Regions from separate parts of the Neorhizobium sp. DAR64862/K0K3 genome, predicted to be linked through region 2. Evidence: riboswitches for the same ligand, from Rfam matches in the RefSeq annotation. Region 2 holds a riboswitch; the other holds the start of a gene.
What was found. Region 2 has a riboswitch for thiamine pyrophosphate ahead of thiB (thiamine ABC transporter substrate binding subunit). Riboswitches for the same ligand answer to the same signal wherever they lie in the genome.

Region 1: another riboswitch for thiamine pyrophosphate. It lies ahead of ACQY1L_RS19145 (ABC transporter permease); the one in region 2 lies ahead of thiB (thiamine ABC transporter substrate binding subunit).

Annotation. Positions count from the first base shown of each region.
Region 1 covers NZ_CP191450.1:489,985-501,226, forward strand. Annotated here, with positions in the region: gene nikE (nickel ABC transporter ATP-binding protein NikE) at 1-482, shown strand, start outside; gene ACQY1L_RS19105 (M20 family metallopeptidase) at 505-1,725, shown strand; gene ACQY1L_RS19110 (aliphatic sulfonate ABC transporter substrate-binding protein) at 1,889-2,842, opposite strand; gene ACQY1L_RS19115 (ABC transporter ATP-binding protein) at 2,876-3,580, opposite strand; gene ACQY1L_RS19120 (ABC transporter permease subunit) at 3,577-4,371, opposite strand; gene thiD (bifunctional hydroxymethylpyrimidine kinase/phosphomethylpyrimidine kinase) at 4,368-5,168, opposite strand; gene thiE (thiamine phosphate synthase) at 5,165-5,824, opposite strand; gene ACQY1L_RS19135 (hydroxyethylthiazole kinase) at 5,814-6,554, opposite strand; gene ACQY1L_RS19140 (ABC transporter substrate-binding protein) at 6,554-7,498, opposite strand; gene ACQY1L_RS19145 (ABC transporter permease) at 7,515-8,279, opposite strand; TPP riboswitch at 8,413-8,515, opposite strand; gene ACQY1L_RS19150 (DUF2934 domain-containing protein) at 8,676-8,921, shown strand; gene ACQY1L_RS19155 (EAL domain-containing protein) at 9,028-11,242, opposite strand, start outside.
Region 2 covers NZ_CP191449.1:3,349,657-3,360,898, forward strand. Annotated here, with positions in the region: gene ACQY1L_RS16135 (RNA-binding S4 domain-containing protein) at 1-5, shown strand, start outside; gene fdxA (ferredoxin FdxA) at 188-526, shown strand; gene ACQY1L_RS16145 (CarD family transcriptional regulator) at 912-1,487, shown strand; gene ACQY1L_RS16150 (RNA polymerase factor sigma-32) at 1,785-2,648, shown strand; gene ACQY1L_RS16155 (M48 family metalloprotease) at 2,756-4,285, opposite strand; gene ACQY1L_RS16160 (ATP-binding cassette domain-containing protein) at 4,484-5,158, opposite strand; gene thiP (thiamine/thiamine pyrophosphate ABC transporter permease ThiP) at 5,151-6,773, opposite strand; gene thiB (thiamine ABC transporter substrate binding subunit) at 6,789-7,826, opposite strand; TPP riboswitch at 7,854-7,961, opposite strand; gene ACQY1L_RS16175 (response regulator) at 8,129-8,602, opposite strand; gene ACQY1L_RS16180 (ABC-F family ATP-binding cassette domain-containing protein) at 8,771-10,585, opposite strand; gene ACQY1L_RS16185 (thiamine diphosphokinase) at 10,593-11,242, opposite strand, start outside.

The DNA.
Region 1 (11,242 bases), on a different replicon from region 2:
TCAATCCGCGTCAGAAGATATTCGAGATCCTTTCGCGGCCGCTGAAACTGTTCGGCGATGCCAGCGATCTTGAGCGACAGGTCGGCGACATGCTGGAGCAAGTGCGCCTGCCGCGCACCCACGCACACCGCTATCCGCATCAGCTTTCGGGCGGCGAAAAGCAGCGCGTGGCGATTGCCCGTGCCTTCGCCTCCAAACCGAAGCTGGTCATCTGCGACGAAATCACCTCTGCGCTCGACGTCTCGGTGCAGGCCTCCGTCGTCGAGCTGCTGCTGGAGCTGCAGAAGGCCAGCGGTACCGCATACCTCTTCATCACCCACGATCTCAACCTGATCCGCCAGATCGCCCACCGGATCGCCGTCATGTATCGCGGCGATCTGATCGAGGTGGTGAAGGCGTCCGAGATCGATAGTCCCGACCGGGCGGAATACACCCGCCGCCTGATCGAGGCGGTGCCGCGCGCCGCCGCTCAATACCAGTAATACCGCATCAAGGAGCATGACAATGGACCCGAAATCCCTCGTGGATCGGATCGACGAAAAGGCCTGCCTCGATTTTCTGTCGAAGATGGTTCAGCACAAGAGCCATTCGGAGACGGAGGGCGAGAAGGTTCTGGCGCGCTGGATGGCGGCTGAGCTTGCAAAGATCGGCGTCGAAGCCGAGCTGCAGCCCTTCGACGACGGTCGGCGGTTCAACACGATCGGTCGCCTGAAAGGCCAAGGCGGCGGCAAGAGCCTGCTATTCAACGGCCATCTCGATACCAATCCGGTCACCGAGGGCTGGACCGTCGACCCCTATGCCGGTCTCGTCGACGACAAATTCATCTACGGTATCGGCGTTTCCAACATGAAGGCCGGCGATGCCGCCTATTTCTGCGCGGTGAAGACGCTGCTTGAAGCGGGCGTCAAGCTCAAGGGCGACGTGATCCTGACCTTCGTCGTCGGCGAATTGCAGGGCGGCGTCGGGACACTTGCGGCGATCAAAAGCGGCGTGAAGGCCGACTATTTCATCAACAGCGAACCGAGCGACCTCGTTGCCGTCACCATGCATGCGGCAGCACTGAGCTATGTCATCGAGCTGACCGGCGACACCCGCCACCTGTCGAAGCGCGAGGAATCCGTCGACGCGATTGCCGCCGCCTGCGATATCATCCCGCGCATCAATGCGATGACCTTCAGCGGTGCCAGAAGCGATGTCCACCGCTCGATCAACCGCGGCCATGTGGGCGTCGTCCACGGCGCGCTCGGTCGCGACCTCGAGGAATGGCGTCCGCCGCAGGTGGCCGACTTCGTTCGCCTCAAAGGGTCGTGCCGTTATGCACCGGGCCAGACGCAGGAAGGCGTTCTCGCCGATCTGGCCGATGAGTTGCGGGCACTCGAAGGCCGTTTCCCGGGCCTGAAGGCGAAGCTCGTCCCCGAGATGATCGAAGGCCGCCCTCTGATGCCGCCCTTCGAGGTTTCGCCGGATAGCCGCATCGTCAAATCGATCAATGCGGCCTATGAGGCTGTCCGAGGGGAGAAGCAGCCGACCGGCGCGATCACGCCGACGCGTTTCTACGGCACAGATGCCGGCCATCTCTACCACGAGCTTGGCATGGAAGGCATCGTCTGCGGCCCGGGTGGTCGCTACAACACCATGCCGGACGAGCGCGTCGACATCGTCGATTTCCTCGACATGATCCGCGTCTACATGCTGACCATCCTCGATATTTGCGAAGTGGCCTGAGACCTGTTCCCGGGCGTATCGATCGCAATATCGCTTTCGCTTGGGAGGCCATCTTTCAATCTGACACGGACTTTCGATGCGTGGCTGCATCGCGCAGGGGGCAGTACGATTTTGCCGGCAATCGACCCCGAGCGACGCAGAGGCCGGGCGAGCCAGTCGAGACTTACTTCAGCTCGACGACGCCGTCAGCGATATCGGGCACAGCCGGAATGATACCGCTTGTTACGTACCACTCAGCCACGGCATTGATCTGCTTCACGTCCGTTTCGGAAACGCCTGTCGTCGGCACCGCATTGTTTTCGCCGATCTTCGCCCCGAGTTCCGCCGGTACGTTCATTTCCTTCGCCCAGATCGCCCCGGCCTCCGGCTTGTTGGCGACTGCCCAGGCGTTTTCCGCTTTGATGACATCGAAGACGAGCTGCAGCTGATCGGCCTTGTCCTTGGCGAATTCGCGGCTCGCGACAAGAACGACAGCGTTGTCGGACCTGATGGCGGCGCCATCGGCGATGACCGTGCCGTCATAGGCCTTTTCCGCGATGGTCAGGAACGGATCCCAGGTCGCCCAGGCGTCAACATGGCCTTGGCTGAAGCTTGGGCCACTGTCGCTGGGGCTGAGATAGACGCGTTCGACGCTCGTCTGATCAATCCAGTTCGTCTCCAGTCCGCGCATCAGCAGATATTCCCCCGTTCCCCCGCGGTTCACGGCCACCTTCTTGCCCGCGAGGTCCCTGATGGTGGCGATGCCGGAACCCTTCGTCGCCACGATGCCCTCAGAGCCTGGCGCCATCTTCTGATAGGCAAAGATTACCAGCGGGATTTTTGCGGAAAGGGCTGCAATCGCCGATGTCGAGCTGCCGGCCGTGATATCGATGCTGCCGGCGTTGAGCGCTTCGAAAGCGGGTGCCGCCGCCGGGAAGGGGCCGGCCCACTCGACCTTGATGCCCTTTTCGGACAGCGCCTTTTCCAGCGTGCCCCGCGACTTGGCGAGCGTGATGTCGTTGGGTCCCCGCAACCAGCCGATCCGCACCACCGGATCGGCTGCCTGCACAGAGGGGGCGAACACGGCTGCGGCAGCGACGAGGGTGACAGCGGCAAGGAGAATACGCTTGGTGATCATGGCTTAGTCCGATCTGCTATTTGGGTACGGAAGTCAGTCTTGCGTGGGAAGGACGCCGAGCTCCTCCAGAAGCGCCGCTTCGATACGGCCTGTTCTGGGGTCGTCGCGGCGGCGGGGGCGGTCGATATCGACCTTGATTTCGAGCACTAAACGTCCCTGGTCGAGCACCAGGATACGGTCGGCAAGGGCGACGGCTTCCCAGACATCATGGGTGACGAGCAGCACGGCCGGGCAATGCTTGCGCCACAACGCGAGGACGAGCTCATGCATTCGCAACCGGGTCAGCGCGTCGAGGGAGGCAAACGGTTCGTCCAGCAGCAGCAGTTGAGGTTCGCGGACCAGCGCCCGCGCAAGCGCCGATCGCTGCGCCTCGCCGCCCGACAGCGTCAGCGGCCAGGCATCGAGCCGGTGCGACAGGCCGACTTCCTCCAGTGCCTGGGTCGCCAGCGCTCGCGCATCCGGGTGGAGCAGACCGAGCGCGACGTTGTCGATGACGCTTTTCCACGGCAGCAGGCGCGGTTCCTGGAAAACCACTGAACGGCGGGTGGTCAGCTGAAGCTTTTCGGCTGGAGAGGTATCGAGCCCTGCCAGAATGCGCAGCAGCGTGGTTTTTCCGGAACCACTGCGGCCGAGCAGGGCGACGAATTCGCCGGGCGCCATGGCGAGGTCGATGCCGTCGAGAACGGCCGCGCCGCCAAACGAGCGGGTGAGTTGCCTGATGTCGACGAGGGGGATCAACCGAACACCACCGGACGCCAGCGCAGCGCATAAGCCTCGATCATGCGTACGAGACCATCGGTCAGCAGGCCTAAGATGGCGTAGACTAGAAGGCAGACGACGATGACATCTGTCTGCATAAAGTCGCGGGCATAGGAAATCGTGTATCCGATACCACTGGAGGCATTGATCTGTTCGCCGACGACGAGGCTGAGCCAGGCGACGCTGAGGCCGTATCGGACGCCCACGAGCAGCGAGGGCAGGGCGCCAGGAATGACGATATGGCGAATGATGCTTGTCGTGCCGAGGTCCATCATCTGCCCCGCCTCGATCAGCTTCCTGTCAATGCCGCGAATGCCGCCATAAAGGGTGAGATAGATCGGAAAGATGGCGCCGAAGGCGACGAGCCCGATCTTCGGCATCTCGCCGATTCCGAACCAGAGGATGAACAGCGGCAGAAGACCCAGGAACGGCATGGCCTTCAGCATCTGGATCGGTGGGTCGATGATCGTTTCTCCAAGACGCGACAGACCGGAGATCAGCGCCAGAACAATCCCGGCGACGAGCGCTATCGAAAAGCCGGCAAGCACCCGCAGGGACGATACGATCAGACCGCTGATCAGTTCGCCGGACGCGATGAGGCGTCCGGCCGTTGCGATGATGTTGCTCGGTCCGGCAAGAATGCGCGGCGACAGCAGTCCCGTCATGCTGGCGATCTGCCAGATGACGAGGAGGGCAACCGGCGAGGCCAGTCGCGACGCGAATTGCGTCATGCGTCCGGCCCTCGCAGGCCCCGCGATTCCCAAGCTCATGCCGGCCACCACCTGTGGAAGTGGTGGACCGGACCATGCCCGCCGCCGATCGAAAGGGCTTTTCCGGCGATGAGAGCGTCCTGGAGGTACGTCTTCGCCGCTCCCACGGCCTCGTGCAGCGTCAGGCCGCGGGCGAGGCCGGCGGTGATGGCTGCGGCAAGCGTGCAGCCCGTGCCATGGTCGTTTTTCGTATCGACACGGGGGGCCGAGAACTCCGTCACGCCTGACTGGTCGAAGAGGAGATCGATGCTGTCGCGGCCGGTTCCATGCCCTCCCTTGATCAGCACGGCGCTGGCCCCGGCGTTCAGGATCACCTCCGCCTGACGGATCATATCCGACCGCGTTTCGGCAACGGGCATGCCGGTCAGCAGTGCAGCTTCAGGCAGGTTCGGCGTCACGATCGTCGCTTTCGGAACGAGGCTGGCAATCAGGGCGGAGATTGCATCCTTGCGCAGCAGCCGGTCTCCAGAGGTCGCGACCATGACGGGATCGAGGACGACGGGACCGCGATAGTCCGCCAGACCCTCGGCAACCGCGAGGATTGTTTCGCAGCGGGACACCATGCCGATCTTGATCGCATGCACCCCGATATCGGCAAGCACTGCGCGCATCTGCTCCCGGATCATTGTCGGCGAGATGTCCTCGACGGCGCTTACGCCCCGCGTGTTCTGGGCGGTCACCGCCGTGATGACGCTGGTGGCGAAGACGTCGAGGGCGGAGAATGTCTTGATATCGGCCTGAATGCCGGCGCCGCCACCGCTGTCGGAACCGGCAATCGTCATGGCAACTGATGTCATTGCTTACCCTCGCTCAAGGCATCATCGACAAGGCGCCGAAAACTGCGGCAGGCGTCTGCAGGGTCCGGTGCCCGGAAGATTGCCGAAATGACCGCGACACCGTCAGCACCGGCGTCGATGACGCTTCGCACCTGCTCCAGCCCGATGCCCGCGATGGCGCCGACCGGGAGGGTCGGATCTAGTTGTCGCAACCGCTCCCGCAGATCCCGAAAGCCCTCAAAGCCGACCGGAGGATCGGGGTTCTGTTTCGACAGGGTCTCGAACACTCCGCCGACACAGGCATAGCTGGCCTGCGCTCGTCCGGCGCGTTCCGCATCGGCACGTGTCTTGACGGTGAGACCGATGATGGCGTCGGGGCCGAGCAGCCGCCGTGCAGTCCCCGCATCCATGTCGTCAGCACCCAGATGCACGCCGTCAGCGCCTGAAGCGAGCGCCACATCGACACGGTCGTTGACCACCAGCGGCACGCCGGTGCCTTCGAGGGCAGCCTTGATGCTTATCGCCATGTCGATCATCTGCCGGGTGGAGGCGGTCTTGTCGCGGTACTGGATCAGCGTCGCGCCGTTTCGAGCGGCGATTGCTGCGAGATCCACGAGATCGCCGATATCGGAAAGACCGGCATCGACGATCGGGTTCAGTCGGTAGTCAAGTTTCATGGTCGATCCTTCCGTGCAAACTGAGCTCTTCGGCCGTGAGCGCTGACAGCGCATCCAGGAAAGCAACGGCGAAACTGCCGGGGCCGCGCGCGTGCTCGGCGGCCTGTTCGGCTGCAACACCGGTCGTCGCCAAGGCCGCAGCGGCCGCAGCCAGTGCATCCGGTTCGATGGCAAGAAAGGCAGCGATGATGCCGCCTGAAAGGCACCCGGTCCCGGTGACATCCGCCATCCATCTATGGCCGTTGCGGACAGTGACGGTGCGTGTGCCATCGGTCAGCCGGTCGTGAGCACCGGTCTCGATTGTCAGTTTTTCGCCTATGTCTCCGAACAGCGCCATCTCTGCGCTATTGCCGCGAAGGGCCGTCGGCCCGCGGGCGATCAATGTCTTTGCAAACTCAAGCCGGACCGGGGAATAATCGCTATGCACGGGATCGAGGATCCATGGTTTCCCCTGATCAATTGCAACATCGACGGCCAGGTCGATGACCTTGCGACGGTCTGCATCCAGTGTACCGAGATTGACGACGAGGACATCCGCTTTCGAGACGAAACCGACGATTTCATCCGGGGAGGAGCTCATCGACGGAATGGCGCCGATCGCGGTGAGACCATCGGCGACGAATTTCTGCACCACCGTGTTCATCAGACAATGGACGCGTGGGCGCCGGGCCCGCACACGTGCCAGGCGATCGCCGGCCTGTTGCGGCGTCGGGGAATTGTTCATTGTCATCACCGGATTTCGATCGCTAGATCTTCGACCGGCGGCGCCTGCGGAATGAGGCCGCTCGCGGCCATGAACTCACCGAAGCGCTGGTAGCGACCCCGATCCAGCGCTGCAGGCCGTTTGGCGAAACGCGGCAGCGTGTCGGTGAACGCCTGACGATTGAGCGGGTCGTCGAGGTTGGGATAGGTCTTGATGAACAGTTTCCAGGCATCATCGGGGTGATTGGTCAGGAAGATTGCAGCCTTCTCGACGGCTTCGAGAAAGCGGGGCAGGCGAGGATCTGTCGCCAGCCCGTCGCGCGTGATGAAGATCAGCTCGTCATAAACGGGGACGCCGTGTTCTTCCGGAAAGAAGGAACGGCCCTCGTGCCCTTCGATCCGCATCTGCGTCAGTTCGAAGTTTCTGAAGCCGCCGAGCGTGGCGTCGACCTTGCCGCCGATCAGCGATGGCGAGAGGGCGAAATTGACGTTGATCAGTTCGACCTCGGTAAGTGCAACGCCTTCTCCCTCGAGCATGCGCTTCAGCATCGCGTCTTCGAAACCCGTGACGGAAAAGCCGACCTTCTTGCCGCGCAGGTCCTTGAGGCTCTTGATCGGGCCATCGGCGAGAACCGTCACCGTATTCAAGGGCGTTTCGACGAGGGTACCGATTCGCTTGAGCGGCAGGCCGGCTGCACGATCGAGATAGAGGTTCGGTTGGTAGTGGATGCCGATATCGGCCTGGCCGGCGGCAACGAGGCGAGGCACCGTCGACGGGTCGGCGGGAGGCACCAGCTCGACATCGAGGCCGGCGTCTTCGAAATAGCCGTTCTGGGCGGCAATCACGAGCGGCGCATGGTCCGGGTTCACGAACCATTCAAGCATGACGGTGAGCTTTTCTGCCGCCTGGGTGGCGGACGCAGTCATGCTCACGGATAGGGCAATGGCAAAGGCCAGAAACATGCGTTTCATGGGTGGTCGTCTCTCCTCACGATGATAACTGTGTCTGTGGTTCGGTCTCGATTGCCCAATGGGGGCGTCCCTTTACGAGACGGTCGAAACCGAGGCGCAGCGCGACGCTGGTCAGGGCCAGGATGGTCATGGCTGCGAACACGGTGTCGGTCTGCATGCGGGCGTTCGCCTGAACCATGACGAAGCCGAGCCCGGCTGAAGCCCCGACCCATTCGCCGATCACGGCACCCAGCGGCGCGAGCGGCACGGCGACGCGCAGACCGGACACGAGCGCCGGCAGCGCAAGCGGTGTTCTGAGCCTCACAAGGATCTGCCAGGGCGTCGCTCTTGTCAGCGCGGCGGCTTCCAGGATCGCCGGTTCCGTCCGCCTCAGGCCATCTGCGAAGGCGGAGGCGACCGGGAAGAAGATGACGAGCGTCGTCATCATCACTTTCGACGCCATGCCGAAACCGAGCCAGAGCACCAGGATGGGTGCCAGCACGAAGACCGGAAAGGTCTGCAGGATAAGAATGATCGGCCAGACAAGCCTGCCGGTGCGCGGGAATGCCACAACGAGAAACGCGACCGCCGCACCGAAGATGCTGCCGGCGACGAGACCTGCAAAAATCTCGGTGATGGTGACAGCGGTATGATGAGCGAGGAAGCTGCTCTGACGCACCAATGCCTGCACCACCGCGAGCGGTGACGGCAAAAAATAGTGTGGCGGCGAAAAGACCTGAACGGCTATCTGCCAGCCTACCAGCAGCAGAAAAAGCCCGAGGGCTGCGAACCGGGATTGCATGTCAGTGCCGCGGCGTGAAACCGTCGAACCGCATTCGTCCTATTCGGGAATTTCTCGAGAGCGTAAGCATGGCTGATCTCCTGACCTTGACATCATGGAGATCCAGGCGAGCGGAGAATAAGAAAGAGGTGCGGTATTGCGCCGTTTCCGTTCCTACGCCGGTATGACCCGGATCAGGTTCAAGGGTCCGGCTCACCGCCATCTCAGCACCGTTCGATGCTCCCCTCGGAATGACGCTAAGGTTGGACAAAGAAACGGCCTTTGTCAATCGCTTGCGATCGCTGTCCGGCAGAGCCTGCGCGGCGAGCTGACAAAAATTTTATTGTATGTCATCCGCCTCCCGGAAACCCGGGGCCCGTCCGCTGGTTATGTCTTCGCAACTTAGGAGGAGCAACCATGACCGATAGAGAACAGGAACAGCGCGAACGGGCCTACAGACTGTGGGAGGAAGAAGGCCGTCCTGAAGGGTCCCATGACGATCACTGGAAGCGTTCCGAGCATCCAGCCGACATGTCGGATCAGGAAAGCGACGATGTAACCAAGGTCAACCAGCAGGCTGATGCCGCGTTTGGTGGAGAGAACGATGCAGCGGCCGACGATGCCGCCACAATCCGGCCTCCGTCGTCAGTCGCGCCGGACTGACGACGACCAGCGGCAGTCTGGATAGGTATCAGACCTGCCCTGCACGAAAGGGCTTGGCACAACACCTCGAAATATCGGCTGCCGATAGTTCGGCCGTCGACACACTTCAGCCGTCGCGAACACCGTTCGTCCGGTCCACTTTATGCGTCGTCGGGGGATCGAGAACCTGACCGAAACACACGACGGCCACCCGTTTTCCGGTGGCTTTCGCCAGATACATATAGTCGTCAGCGCGTTTGACATAAGTTTGCGGCGTGTCTTCGGCCTTTAGGAACGTAACGCCGACCGCGGCACCCGTGAATGTCACCTGGCCATCGATGGGGATCGGCTTGAACACCCTTTCCATCGTTTCCTGAATATGGGTCTGCATATCGCCCGCAAACTTGCGATCCATGTCGAGAAGAATAGCAAACTCGTCTCCTCCGACCCTGGCGATGAAATCCGTCGCTCGGAAACTTTCGCGAAGTCTCGCCGAGATCGTTCGCAGGACTTCGTCGCCTGCGGAATGCCCCAGACTGTCGTTGACGATCTTGAAGCCGTTGAGATCGATGTAGGCGATGGCGAGCTTTCTGTCATTGAGCAGGTTGCGGGCAACCTCTCCGGCAACAACCTCATCAAAACAGGCTCGGTTTGGGAGTCCTGACAGGGCATCGGTCTGCGCGGAGGTTTTCAGAGCGCTTTCGATAGCGCGCTGCTGCCTGACACGGGCAGACACATCGACAATGACCTCCACATCGAATGAAACGCCATCGACGATCGTGCGTTGCGCAGAAATCAGGGTTGGGATGATCGTACCATCCGAATGAGCAATCTCAACATCTTCGAGCTCGTAGGCGCCGTCCTCGCGCAACAGCCGGTGCCGTCTGTCGCGGGCGGGATTGTCGATCGCGGCACCCTCGGAAATCAGCTTCTTTCCGTTGATCTCGTCCCATTTCAGGCCGGTGAGCTTCAGATAGGCATCGTTGACTTTGACGTAGCTCGAGGTTTTCGTGTCGCTCGTCGTGATGGCCATGGCAATGGGCGCGGACTCAAACATCCTCATCAGCATCGAGATCAAGTGTTGCGTCGGCAGGACATCAGCCTGGTCCGGATCATGCCAGACATGAGGAGCCTTCACGGATACTTTCCCGTCCAGCGGGACCTCCGTGGGCACGATCTCGGTGATGGTGCCGTACCATTTCACGATCTTGCCGGTCGCATCGCGATGAGGCTTTGCTCGACTGACCATCCATCGCCAGCTGTCGTCGTGCAGACGCATGCGAAACCTGGTTTCAAAGGGGTCGCCGGATGGCAGCCATCCAAGCCATTCCCGTCGAACCCGCAAACTGTCGTCCGGATGCATCCGACCGTACCAGTCCGCGATCCGGTCACGCATCCTGGACATCGTCGGGTCTGGCGTTGGCCCCATGAAATTGACAATGCCTTCGGCATCGCTCGACCAGGGAATGTTGGGGCTGAGTTCGATCGACCATCGTGCGTGGTCTTCCGTCTCGGTCAGCGCCTTTTCCATCGACTTGTGACCGGTAACATCGATCGCCGTGACCGAAATGCCGATCGGCTCGCCGGCGTCGTCATCGACCCGCTGGTTCACCACGAGGAGAATGTTCTCACTTCCGGGCGGACGATATTCGTCCACAATCAAAGGCTCGCCCGCAAGGACTCGCTGAAGATCTTTGGTGACCCGGCGCGCCTCTCGTGCCGGCATGAAACTGTGAACGGTGAGCCCGATCATCTGCTCGGGCGTTAATCCCAGCATTGCAGCGAACCGATTGTTTACACTGACATGGCGCAAGTCTGAATCGAGAAAGCAGAGACCGACCGGTGCCGCCTCATAGAGCGTTTCCAGTTGATGGACCCGCTGGAACAGCGAGCCGGTTCCGCGGCGTTCCGTGAGTGGCTTCTGCTTGCTGACAGCGAGAAGCCGTTCTGTCGCATCACCGTCGACAGGTCTGCCAAACAGCCACCCCTGTCCAACGTCGCAACCAAGACGCTTCAGCATTTCTGCTTGTTCTTCGGTTTCAACGCCTTCGGCAACAACCGTCATGCCAAGGCTTTGCCCCAGCCCAATGACCGAGGCGACGATTTTCCGGCTGCCGCTGTCATGCTGCATGGAGCGCACGAAGCTTGTGTCGATCTTCAGTTTGTCGAAGGGGAACGCGTGAAGCCGCGTCAGGCTGGCAAAGCCGGTCCCGAAGTCGTCGAGGGAGATGCCCATGCCGGCAGACTTGAGCGATGCAATGTTTTCCCGGACGACTGTATCGTCATCGAGCAGTGCGCTTTCCGTCATTTCGATATGGATCCGGTTCATCGGAAACCCGGTT
Region 2 (11,242 bases):
ACTAGGTTTAGAAAATCCGCCCTCAAGACCCGGTTTTTACGCACGGTTTATTCTTGCGCAGTTGCAGCAAAGGCATTAGGTGACACTCGAAAAGCATGACTTCCTTGAGTGCTGAAGCCTGCCGGCTTTTCGCCTGCCACACCTTTCGTCGGCAGCGTGCCGCAATCTGCGATATTCGGAGTTTCGCATGACATTCGTCGTGACAGACAATTGCATCCGCTGCAAATACACAGACTGTGTCGAAGTATGCCCGGTCGATTGCTTCTACGAAGGTGAGAACTTTCTGGTCATTCACCCGGACGAATGCATCGATTGTGGCGTCTGCGAGCCTGAATGTCCGGCTGAGGCCATCAAGCCTGACACGGAACCAGGTCTCGACAAGTGGCTGAAGGTGAACTCCGACTTCGCGCAGATCTGGCCGAACATCACCGTGAAGCGGGATCCGCTTCCGGAGGCCAAGGAAATGGACGGCGAAGAAGGCAAGTATGAAAAGTATTTCTCGGCAGAGCCAGGTTCCGGCGATTAAACCCGGATGGTGACGGTGCGCCCGTCACCCGCTCGAATCAGCTGTCTTTTGGTTGGGCACTGTCCGACTGTCACGCGGCTTGCAAGAATAAAAGCAAATTATTGATTTCCGCACTTTTTTGTGGTAGAGCTTACTCACTGTTCCACAAGGTGGCACTCGCGTGCCCGAAAAACATCACGAAAGAAACAGATCGCTCCCCGCGTTCCCCGTGACATTGCAACACTTTGATGTTGTCGTCGCCGTTTCGCGAGTTGGTCTGTTTTTGCGCGCGTTGTCGGATCAGTATGGAGTGACCCGACGGTTTCCCCCGTCTCATCCGGGCCTGACAGACCCGGTTTCCCCAGACCCGATAAAACGGGTGAGTCAAAGGGAGTTTGTGAATCGAATGACGACCCAACTGAAAAAGAATTCTCCCGCACGCCAGGGCTTTAGAACTGGTGAATCGATTGTTTATCCTGCGCATGGCGTCGGCACGATCACCTCTATCGAAGAACAGGAAGTCGCGGGCATGAAGCTCGAGCTTTTCGTGATCGATTTTGAAAAGGACAAAATGCGCCTGAAGGTTCCGGTCGCCAAGGCCTTGAGCATCGGCATGCGCAAGCTCTCCGAGACGGATTTCGTCGAACGTGCACTGAAGGTGGTCCAGGGCAAGGCCCGCGTGAAGCGCACGATGTGGTCGCGTCGCGCACAGGAATATGATGCCAAGATCAATTCCGGTGATCTGATTTCCATTGCAGAAGTGGTGCGCGATCTTTTCCGCGCCGAGAACCAGCCCGAGCAGTCTTATTCCGAGCGTCAGCTGTATGAAGCGGCGCTGGATCGCATGGCGCGCGAAATTGCCGCCGTCAACAAGATGTCCGATACGGAAGCTGTTCGCCTGATCGAGGTCAACCTTGCCAAGGGTCCCAAGCGCGGCAAGACAGTCGAGGAAGATGAAGCTCAGGAAGAAGAAGCAGCCTGATTTTGTCTCTGAAAGACAACACCAAAAACCCGGCCTAGTGCCGGGTTTTTTGTTGGAACCTTTACAACACAAGCGCGTTAACCCGCCGGAACGGCGAATTTAATGCTGCATCGTGCTGCGTGTTCTCCGTCCTAACCAATAGCGGGGCGATTGCCTAACCGGTCCAAGACCTCCGCGAGACACTTGAGGGACATCGGCAGAAATTCGCAAAAATCAAGGCTGGAATATCGGTAATCCCGCAATTCAGCGTTTTTTTTGGTTCTGCCCTTTGTCGATCACGGCACCACGGAGAACACTATGACAGCCATGTCCGCAGACCGCACAATGATCAAGATAGCGATGTCGGCTCCGTATCTCGCCCGCGAGGAAGAGCGTGATCTGGCAATCCGTTGGAAAGACCGCCAGGATCAGGGCGCTCGAAACCAGATTGCACTCGCCCACATGCGTCTCGTCATCGCGATGGCGTCGAAATTCCGTGGGTTCGGTCTACCCATGAGCGATCTCGTTCAGGAAGGTTATGTGGGATTGCTCGAGGCTGCGGCAAGGTTCGAACCGGCCCGCGATGTCCGCTTTTCCACATACGCCAGCTGGTGGATCCGTGCCTCCATGCAGGACTATATCCTGCGCAACTGGTCGATCGTTCGCGGTGGTACGAGTTCAGCCCAGAAGGCGCTGTTCTTCAATCTGCGCCGCCTGCGCGCAAAACTTGCCCGCGGCGACTCCAACCTCACGGCTCAGGCCATCCATGAGGAAATTGCCGTCGCACTCGGCGTTAGCGTTTCCGACGTGCAGACCATGGATGCCCGCCTCTCCGGCAATGACTCGTCGCTTCAGGCTCCAACGATTTCCGGTGATGCCGACAGTGGCGAACGCCTCGACATGCTGGCCAGCGGCGAACCACTGCCGGACGAACAGGTCTCCGGCATGATCGATGGCGAGCGTCGGCTGAAATGGCTGCAGGGTGCCCTCACAAAGCTCAACGACCGCGAAAAGATGATCATCCGCGCCCGCAGGCTGACGGATGACGGTGCGACGCTGGAAGCGCTTGGCGCCAAGCTCGGCATTTCCAAGGAGCGTGTGCGCCAGATCGAAAGCCGCGCGATCGAGAAGCTGAAGTCGGCACTCGTCACCGCAAATCCGCAGATGGCGCTTGTGTCCTAAACACACTGTGCCCGCGCCGCTCTGGCGGTCGCGACATCTCGACACGATGCTTCAAAGCGCGCAGGCCCTTGAAACGGCCTTCGCGCTTTGAAGCTTTTATACAAGCCTCATTCGGAAATGATTTTGACTTTTTGGCCCGGCGACAATGTCGCGCCGACCGGAATGGCGTTGATCAGCTTGAACAGGTCCAGCTTGCGGTCTGTGCCCATCATCCGGCTTGACAGCGATGCCATCGTATCCTGCGGCCCAACGCTTACGACGCGGACGCGGAGCGGCTTCAGCGACGCGATTTCAGGCTGTGTCATGCGGCGGAAGCTGTTGCGCAGGATTTGTGCGGTCGTGTCGAGTGCGGGACTGCCCTTCGGAACTGCCGTCAGGAACCGGAAGATCTGGTCGTTGACCTTGATCACGGTCACATCGAAATCCCAGCGTTCGGCGGAGGCGCGTGCGGTCGCGGCCGGCAGGCCGTTGACGGTTGTCTCGCGCACGGTTTCCGGCTGAAGCCCTGCCACCCAGCCGCTGGTCAGATAGTTGGGCAAGCTGCTGGTGTCGCCAGCGGCGACGCCGTCGAAACGGATCGCGGTTTCGCCCGGTCCCGTCGCGAGAACCGCTTCCACCTTGTTGTCGATGCGGAAGTCCGGCGGAACGTCGAAGCGTATTCCAAGGCCCCCGTGCAGGAAGGTCTGGCCGCGGACATAACCCTCCTGGGGGCTGTCGCCATAGAGAAGCCCGTCGATGCCGGCGAGGAAATAGTCGCGACCCTTGTCGCCGACGCCTTCCTGGCCGAAATTGCGGGCATGCCGGCGGGCCAGATCGACGCGTTGGGCGGAATTCGGGTGGCTGGACAGGAAGTCCAGGCTCTGGTCGCTGTCGGGATCGACCGCCGAGTAGCGCGCATAGGCTGCCATCGAATCGAGGAAGCGGGCCGCGGCATAGGGGTCGTAGCCGGCTTCGCCGAGCATTCGCACGCCGATCACGTCTGCCTGCAGTTCCTGCTGGCGCGAAAACGCTGCCAGCCGCAGCTTGCCGCGGGCAAGCGCCTGCTTGCCCGCGATGTCGCTCGAGAGAACTTCGGCGACCACCCGGCTGGCGATCACTTCGGCTTCTTCGCGCCGCTGGCGTTCGATGCCGTGGTTGGCGGTCACGTGGCCCATCTCGTGCGACAGCACGGCTGCGACTTCAGAAGCGTCGTTGGCGAGCGCCAGAAGCCCACGCGTGACATAGAGATAGCCGCCGGGCAGGGCGAAGGCATTGATCGCCGGGGAATTGAGAATGGTGATCCGGAAGGACTGCGTCGGATTTTCCGAAACGGCGGTCAGCGCACCGGCAATTCGGGCAACCAGCCGTTCGGTCTTGGCGTCACGATATTCGCCGCCGTAGCTTGCCACGATGCGGGGATGCTCGCGTGCACCCATCTGCGCCCGCGGATCGTTCTTTTGAACTTCGTCGACGATCTGAGGCGAGTCTGATGGAGAAACGTTCGGCGTATAGGCCTGGTCGAACACGGACTGACAGCCTGCGAGTGCTGCACCTGCGAGCAACACGACGGCAAAGCGTCTCCAACTGCGCGGTGCGCTGGTCTGCCCGGTCCTGCCGGGTGTCGCGTCCTCGCGTGTTTTGATCCGTGTCTTCTGCACCGTCAGTCCTGTTCACCTTCGCTTCGTACCGATTTTCGCATCGCATGCACAGATAAAAGAGATAGGTTCAGCCGGCGCGTTTGCAATTGACTTCTGATAAACCAAGGCGATGACATCGCCGCAAGACCAAATTGTGGCACTGCGATAACGTTGGTTTTCGCCTGTCTCTATTCGTGACGACGCTCCGTCGACTGGCCTCTAGCGGGCGTAAGGAATAGCCGTGTTTGCGGCGGAGTTCACGATCGTGCCATCGTCGACGGCGACCACCACATCGGCAAGCTTTTGAACCTCGGCGCGGTCGTGGCTGACGATCACCACCGTATTGCCGGTTTCGCGGTGCAGGTCCAGAAGCAGCGATGCCATCGAAGCCCTGAGTTCGGGATCAAGCGCCGCAAACGGCTCGTCCATCAGCAAAACGGGCCTCTTTCGCACCAGTACCCGCGCGAAGGCCGCGCGTTGCCGCTCGCCGCCGGACAGCGTTCCCGGTTTGCGCGTCTCGAAGCCGGCAAGCCCGACGCGGTCGAGTGAGTGCGATATTCTCATCCTGTCCTCACGCGAAAGCTTCAGGGACGGATCGACGCCGAGACCGATATTGGTGAGGAGGTCGAGATGGGCGAACAGATTGTTGTCCTGGAACACCAGCGAAATCGGCCGCTGAGACGGGTGCGCGTGGGTCACGTCCTCGCCCGCGATCAGGACGCGGCCGGACTCAGGTATCTCGAAGCCCGCGATGAGGTTCAGCAGTGTCGACTTGCCCGAACCCGAGGGGCCGGTCACGGCAGTAATCGCGCCGCCGGTCATGGCAATATCGAAGCTGAACCGTTTGCTGCCGAGTTGCAGCGCGATCTTTTCCAGGCGGATGCTGTCAGCCATCGTATTCCCTTCGGCGGCTCAGACTTCCGAGGATCGTCAGCGCCAGACATATCACGCCTAAAAGCAGGGCAAGCCCGTCGGCGTCGTTGGTCCGGTAGCTGGATAGTCTGCTGTAGACGAGCCAAGGCAGGGTCGTTAGTTCCGAGGATCCGAACAGTGCCACAGCACCAAGGTCGCCGAGCGAGAGCGCCATGGCAAACGACAGTGCCGTAAGGATTGGACCGATCAGGAAGGGCAGGTCGATCCGCCGCAGTCTCGAAAAACCTGAAACGCCGAGGCTCGCTGTCAGCCGTGCCGTCTGACGCCGATGATCCTCGATTGCCGGTTCCAGCACCCGCATCACGAAGGGCAGCGCCATCAGCATGTTGATGGCAGCGACCAGTGCCGGGGCGAAGCGCGAGACATCCCCGAAAGGTCGAAGCAGCAGGAACCATCCTGTCCCGATCACCACCGGCGGCACCAGCAGCACCAGCGACGACGTCGCGCCGAGCATCGCCGCCAGTCCACGCGCCGGGATGCCGGGATGGCGGAGGTCTCTTATGGCAATGCGCGCATGGATGATCGCCAATGCAACGCTGACGGCCAGCAGCCCGGACAAGAGCGCGATCGACAGGCTTGTATAGGCCGCGTTGAGGAAGGCGGGGCTTGAGGCCAGCCGCCAGAGATCGGCCTTGATGCCAGCAATGACGATCGAGGCGAGCGGCAGGATGAGGAACAGGGTCGCAGCGAGGATGGTTGAGCCGTCCCACAGCCTTGCGCCCCATGTGCGTCCATCGAAGCGGCGGGTGGCGCGGCCGGCAGTTACATGTGTGCCGTCGGGGGCGGGGAGAAACGCGAGAGCGGCGAGGATCAGGCCCGTCACGGCGATCTGTAGCACCGCCAGTCCGATGGCACGCGGCGGATCGAAATCGAAGCGCAGCGACTGGTAGATCGCCACTTCCAGCGTCGTCGCCGCCGGCCCGCCGCCCAGAATCAGGACCAGCGTGAAACTGGTGGCGCAGAGCATGAAGATCAGCCCGGCAATGCCCGGCACGACCCGGATGAGAGCGGGCCCCTCGATGAAACGGAAGATCGACAACGGCTTCATGCCGAGGCTGGTGGAGAGCAGCCAGTATTCCGCAGGCTGCCGCTCGAGCGCCACGAGAAACAGGCGGGCGGCCAGCGGCAGGTTGAAGAAGACATGGGCGAGGAGAATACCGGTCAGGCCGTAAATGCTGATCGGCTGCTCAAGCCCCAATGTCGAGAGGAAACTATTGACCGCGCCCTGGCGCCCCCAGATGCCGATCAGACCCAGCGCACCGATCAGAACCGGCAGACCCATCGGCAACGCCATCAGCCGCACGATCCAGATACGGCCGATGAAATGCGGCCGTCTTGCCAGTGACAGCGCTACGGGAAGCGCCAGACACACAGAGAACAGGGTCGAGAGCACCGCCTGCCACAGCGTGAACTGCAGGATGCGGCCGGTATAGGCCGTGAACAATTGCCCCTGCGTTTCAGGGGCATCCCAGAGCAGCAGGGCCGAGACCGCGATGCCGACGAAAAGCGCGATCGCGACGAGGCTCAGCACCCCTCCGGAAATCCCCCGTCTTCGCTCGGCAGCGGTCAGCAGCATGCCCGGTTCAGCCGATCAGTTCATGCTCATGGCGTTCAGCCATTCGTCGATCCATGCCTGGCGGTTCTTCGCGACTTCGTCGGATCCCATCAGGAGTGTCTTTTCCGGCATGACCAGCTTGCCGAAAGCGTCGGGCAGCGGCTGCGACGTCTTCGTCACCGGCATCATCCAGTTGGTAGTGGGGATCACGTCCTGAAAACCCTGCGACACCATGAATTTGAGGAAGTCACGGGCGAGATCCTTGTCACGGGCGCCCTTCAGCATGCCGGCCACTTCGATCTGCACGTAATGGCCCTCGGAAAACGCGGCCGCCTGGTAACGGTTCTCGTTCTCCTCCACCATGTGATAGGCAGGCGAGGTCGTATAGGACAGCACCATCGGCACTTCGCCTTTGGTAAACAGGCCGTAGGCTTCCGACCAACCGGGCGTGACGGTCAGGATGCGGCCCTTCAGCTTTGCCCAGGCTTCCGGCGCCTTGTCGCCATAGACTGATTTCATCCACAAAAGCAGGCCGAGGCCGGGTGTCGAGGTGCGCGGATCTTCGATCGCGATCTTCTGCGAAGGATCGCCCTCCACCAGTTCCTTCAGGCTCTTCGGCGGGTTCTTGATGGTTTTCGTGTCGTAGACGACGGCGAAATGACCGTAGTCATAGGGCAGGAACGTATCGTCGGCGTAATTGCCGGGAACGCTGATCCCGCCATTGCCGGAGGATGCCTGCAGTCCATGCGGTTCGAATAGGCCGGTCGCCTTCGCCTCCGAAATCAGGTTGGTGTCGAGCCCGAGCGCGATATCGGCCTTGGTCGTCTCACCCTCCAGCTTCAGCCGGGTCAGAAGTGCGACGCCATCGGCGACAGCCACGAATTCGACCTTGCAGGCGCAGGTCTTTTCGAAAGCCGCCTTCACCTTGGGGCCGGGGCCCCAGTCGGCGGTGAAGCTTTCATAGGTGTAGATGGTCAGCACCTTGTCCTCGGCCCTTGCGGCCGGCGACAGGATGATGGTGGCCGCAGCCACGGTGAGCGATAGCAAGAGTTTGCGCATCAACGCCTCCTTCAAAATCAATCTACAAGGGGAATAGGCGCTGAGCGTGAGCCGTCTAATCCCTCCGCCGGTGTTAGCCGGATCAGGTTCCGCGGGTTGGCTGAAAGCCTCTCAGCCGCACTTTACCGCGCAGCACCCCGTTAGAGCGGGACTAGATGTACCGGTGAAGGAATTGTCTGGCAAGTGGTGTCGAACCGCTGCCGTCTTGCGTTCATGGCCAAGGACCGAGGGGCATCGTGCGATAGCAGTCGCGATAGCAAGAAAGCCGCCCGGGGTGCCGGACGGCTTTCTTGCTAGTAGTTCTTTGGCAACAAGGTTCACGCGTTGAGCGCGTAGCCTGACTGGGAGTCGTTGCGGAATATCTTGAGGTCACGCGGCACGATCGCCATGCCGCCGAGACGGTTGGCGATCGCATAGTCGATCGTCTGCTCTACCACATGCGGCATGACGGGCTTGGTCAGAACGCCGAGCGATCCCTCGACGCCGTCTTTCACGTCTTCCGGATTGGCCGTCATGAAGATGACCGTCAGGCCGTATTCGGCAGCGAGTTCGCGTCCGATTTCCGGACCGGTCCGGCCGTCGGAGAGATTGACGTCGACCAGCGCGATATCGGCGTATGCACCGAGCGACAGGGCGTGCTTGCGGGCGCTGGCAAAGCCTGCAACCTTGAGACCCATGCTCTCGACAGTCTCGGCAACATCAAGCGCGATCAGGAATTCGTCCTCGACGATCAGAACGCGCTGTTCCATTGCATCACTCGCCAGCCGACGACGCATCACATTAGTCAGCATTGGACATTCCTAACCGTTTTGTTTCCATCTGGTCGGCATGTCGGCATTCATACCGCACTACGCATTTCGACCACTTGATGGATGCCGAACGTCACCGGGGAATGTTTGTTCCGGCTCGCGACAAATAAAACGGTGGATATTTATTTGTTAAGTATAGGAATTCTTTAACTATCCTTCAATCTGTTCTCGGAGCATCTCGAGCTCCAGCCATTCTTCTTCCATTTTGGCGACACGATCGCGTAGTTTTGCCGTCTCTGCGGCGAGCTTTGAAAACGCCGACGGGTCTTTGGCGAAGAGTTTGGGATCGGCCATCTTCCGTTCGGATGTAGCGATCTCGTCCTGCGCCTTGGCCATGTCCTTGGGGAGGTTTTCCAGCGCGAACTTCTGCTTGAAGGAGAGCTTGCCCTTTGTCTTGGTCGCAGCCGGAGCAGTGCTGTCCGTTTTCGCCTTTTCCGCCTTATCGGCGCGGCGCTTTTCGTCGGCCATGCCTTTGCGCTGCTGCAGCATGTCGGTATAGCCGCCTGCATATTCGATCCAGCGTCCGTCCGGCGCATCCGGGTCTACCGGAGCGATCGTCGAGGTCACGGTGCGGTCGAGAAAGTCGCGGTCATGGCTGACGAGAATGACGGTGCCGGCATAGCCCGCGACGATTTCCTGCAGCAGGTCGAGCGTCTCGATGTCGAGGTCGTTGGTCGGTTCGTCGAGGATCAGAAGGTTCGACGGCTTTGCCAGCATGCGGGCCAGCATCAGGCGCGCGCGCTCGCCACCGGAGAGGTTCTTGATCGGCGTGCGGATCTGTTCCGGCTGGAACAGGAAGTCTTTCATGTAGCCCGCCACATGCCGCTGTTCGCCGTTGACCAGCAGCGTTTCGCCGCGGCCGTCTGTCAAGTAATGGGACAGCGTGTCGGCGGGATCGAGGTCCTCGCGCTTCTGGTCGAGCGTGGCAATCTCGAGATTGGTGCCGAGCTTGATCCAGCCGCCGTCGGGGGCGAGCTGGCCCGTCAGCATCTTCAGCAGCGTCGTCTTGCCAGCACCATTCGGGCCGACCAGGCCGATCCGGTCGCCGCGATGGATGCGGATCGAGAATGGCGCGACGATCGGCTTGTCAAAGGTCTTGGTGATGTTTTCCGCTTCCACCACCAACTTGCCGGACTCGCGACCTTCGGCGACGGAGGCCTGGACGGAGCCCTGCGGTCCCTTGTGGCCACGGTAGTCGGCACGCATGGCCTGCAGTTCGCCGACGCGGCGCATGTTGCGCTTGCGCCTTGCGGTCACGCCGTAGCGCATCCAGTGTTCTTCGCGTTCGATCGCCTTGCCGAGCTTGTGCTGCTCGATCTCTTCCTCTTCGAGAACCTGATCGCGCCAGGCTTCGAAATGGCCGAAACCGCGCGACAGGCGGCGGGACGTACCGCGGTCGAGCCAGACGGTGGCGTTGGAGACCTTTTCGAGAAAGCGACGGTCATGGCTGATGACGACGAGCGCGCTGCGGGTCTTGCGCAGCTCGTCTTCCAGCCATTCGATGGTCGGAAGATCGAGATGGTTGGTCGGCTCGTCCAGCATCAGGATATCCGGTTCCGGTGCCATGACGCGGACAAGTGCTGCACGTCGGGCTTCTCCGCCCGAAAGCCTGACCGGATCTTCCTCTCCTGTCAGGCCGAGATGCTCCAGGAGATAGGTGACGCGATAGGGGTCGTCGCCCGGTCCAAGCCCCGCTTCCGCATAGGCCTGCACGGTTTTGTAACCAGCGAAATCCGGCGCCTGTTCGAGATAGCGGATCGTCGCATTGGGGTGCCGGAAAACCTCGCCCGACTGCGCTTCCACCATGCCGGCGGCGATCTTCATCAGCGTCGATTTGCCCGACCCGTTGCGGCCGACAAGAGAGATGCGGTCGCCGGGCTCCACCTGCAGGGCAGCTCCGTTGAGAAGCGGCGTGCCGCCGAAGGTTAGAACGATATCGTCGAGTTTCAGAATAGGCGGTGCCATGCGGCGTCTATGCTCCGGAAAAATCGTTTGGACGGGCAAGGATCATCGCCCTGCCGTCACGTAAATGGAATTGGACCGGCCCTTCTGCAACGTTGGACACGGTGCGGGAGGAACCGAAGGGCAGCGCGTAATCCTTGAGAGGATAGCGCGCGCCGTGAATGTCGAGGCCTGCGAGGGCTGTGAAACCGATAACGGAAAACAACGCGCCCTTGGGCAGGTCGAGCGTCATCGTGCCGGTGAGAAAGGGCACAGCCTCTTCCTCGCCGGATGTCAGGAAAACGTCATGGCCGCGTTCGGCAAGGCTCATCGCATGCAAAAAATGCTGGAGCGCGTGGTCGGAGCGTTCTCCGCCCAGCGCGCCGATCAGGATCAGCCGCGTCGCGCCGCGTTCGATCGCTTCAGCCGTCGCAATCTCGCCGTCCGTCTCGTTCTTTTCCGGCGGATAGGTCCGGCGCTCGACATCGGGATAGCGCTCGATCAGGTCTGCGTCGGAGGAATCGAAATCGCCCACCCAGAGCTCCGGCATCACACCCAGCGCCTGCGCATGCCGCATGCCGCTGTCGGCCGCGATGAAGCGGCTTGCGGCAACTGCCTTTTGCAGTCGGTCTGTTACGGTGAGGTCACCGCCGAGCAGGATCGTGAAGGTCGAGTTGGCCA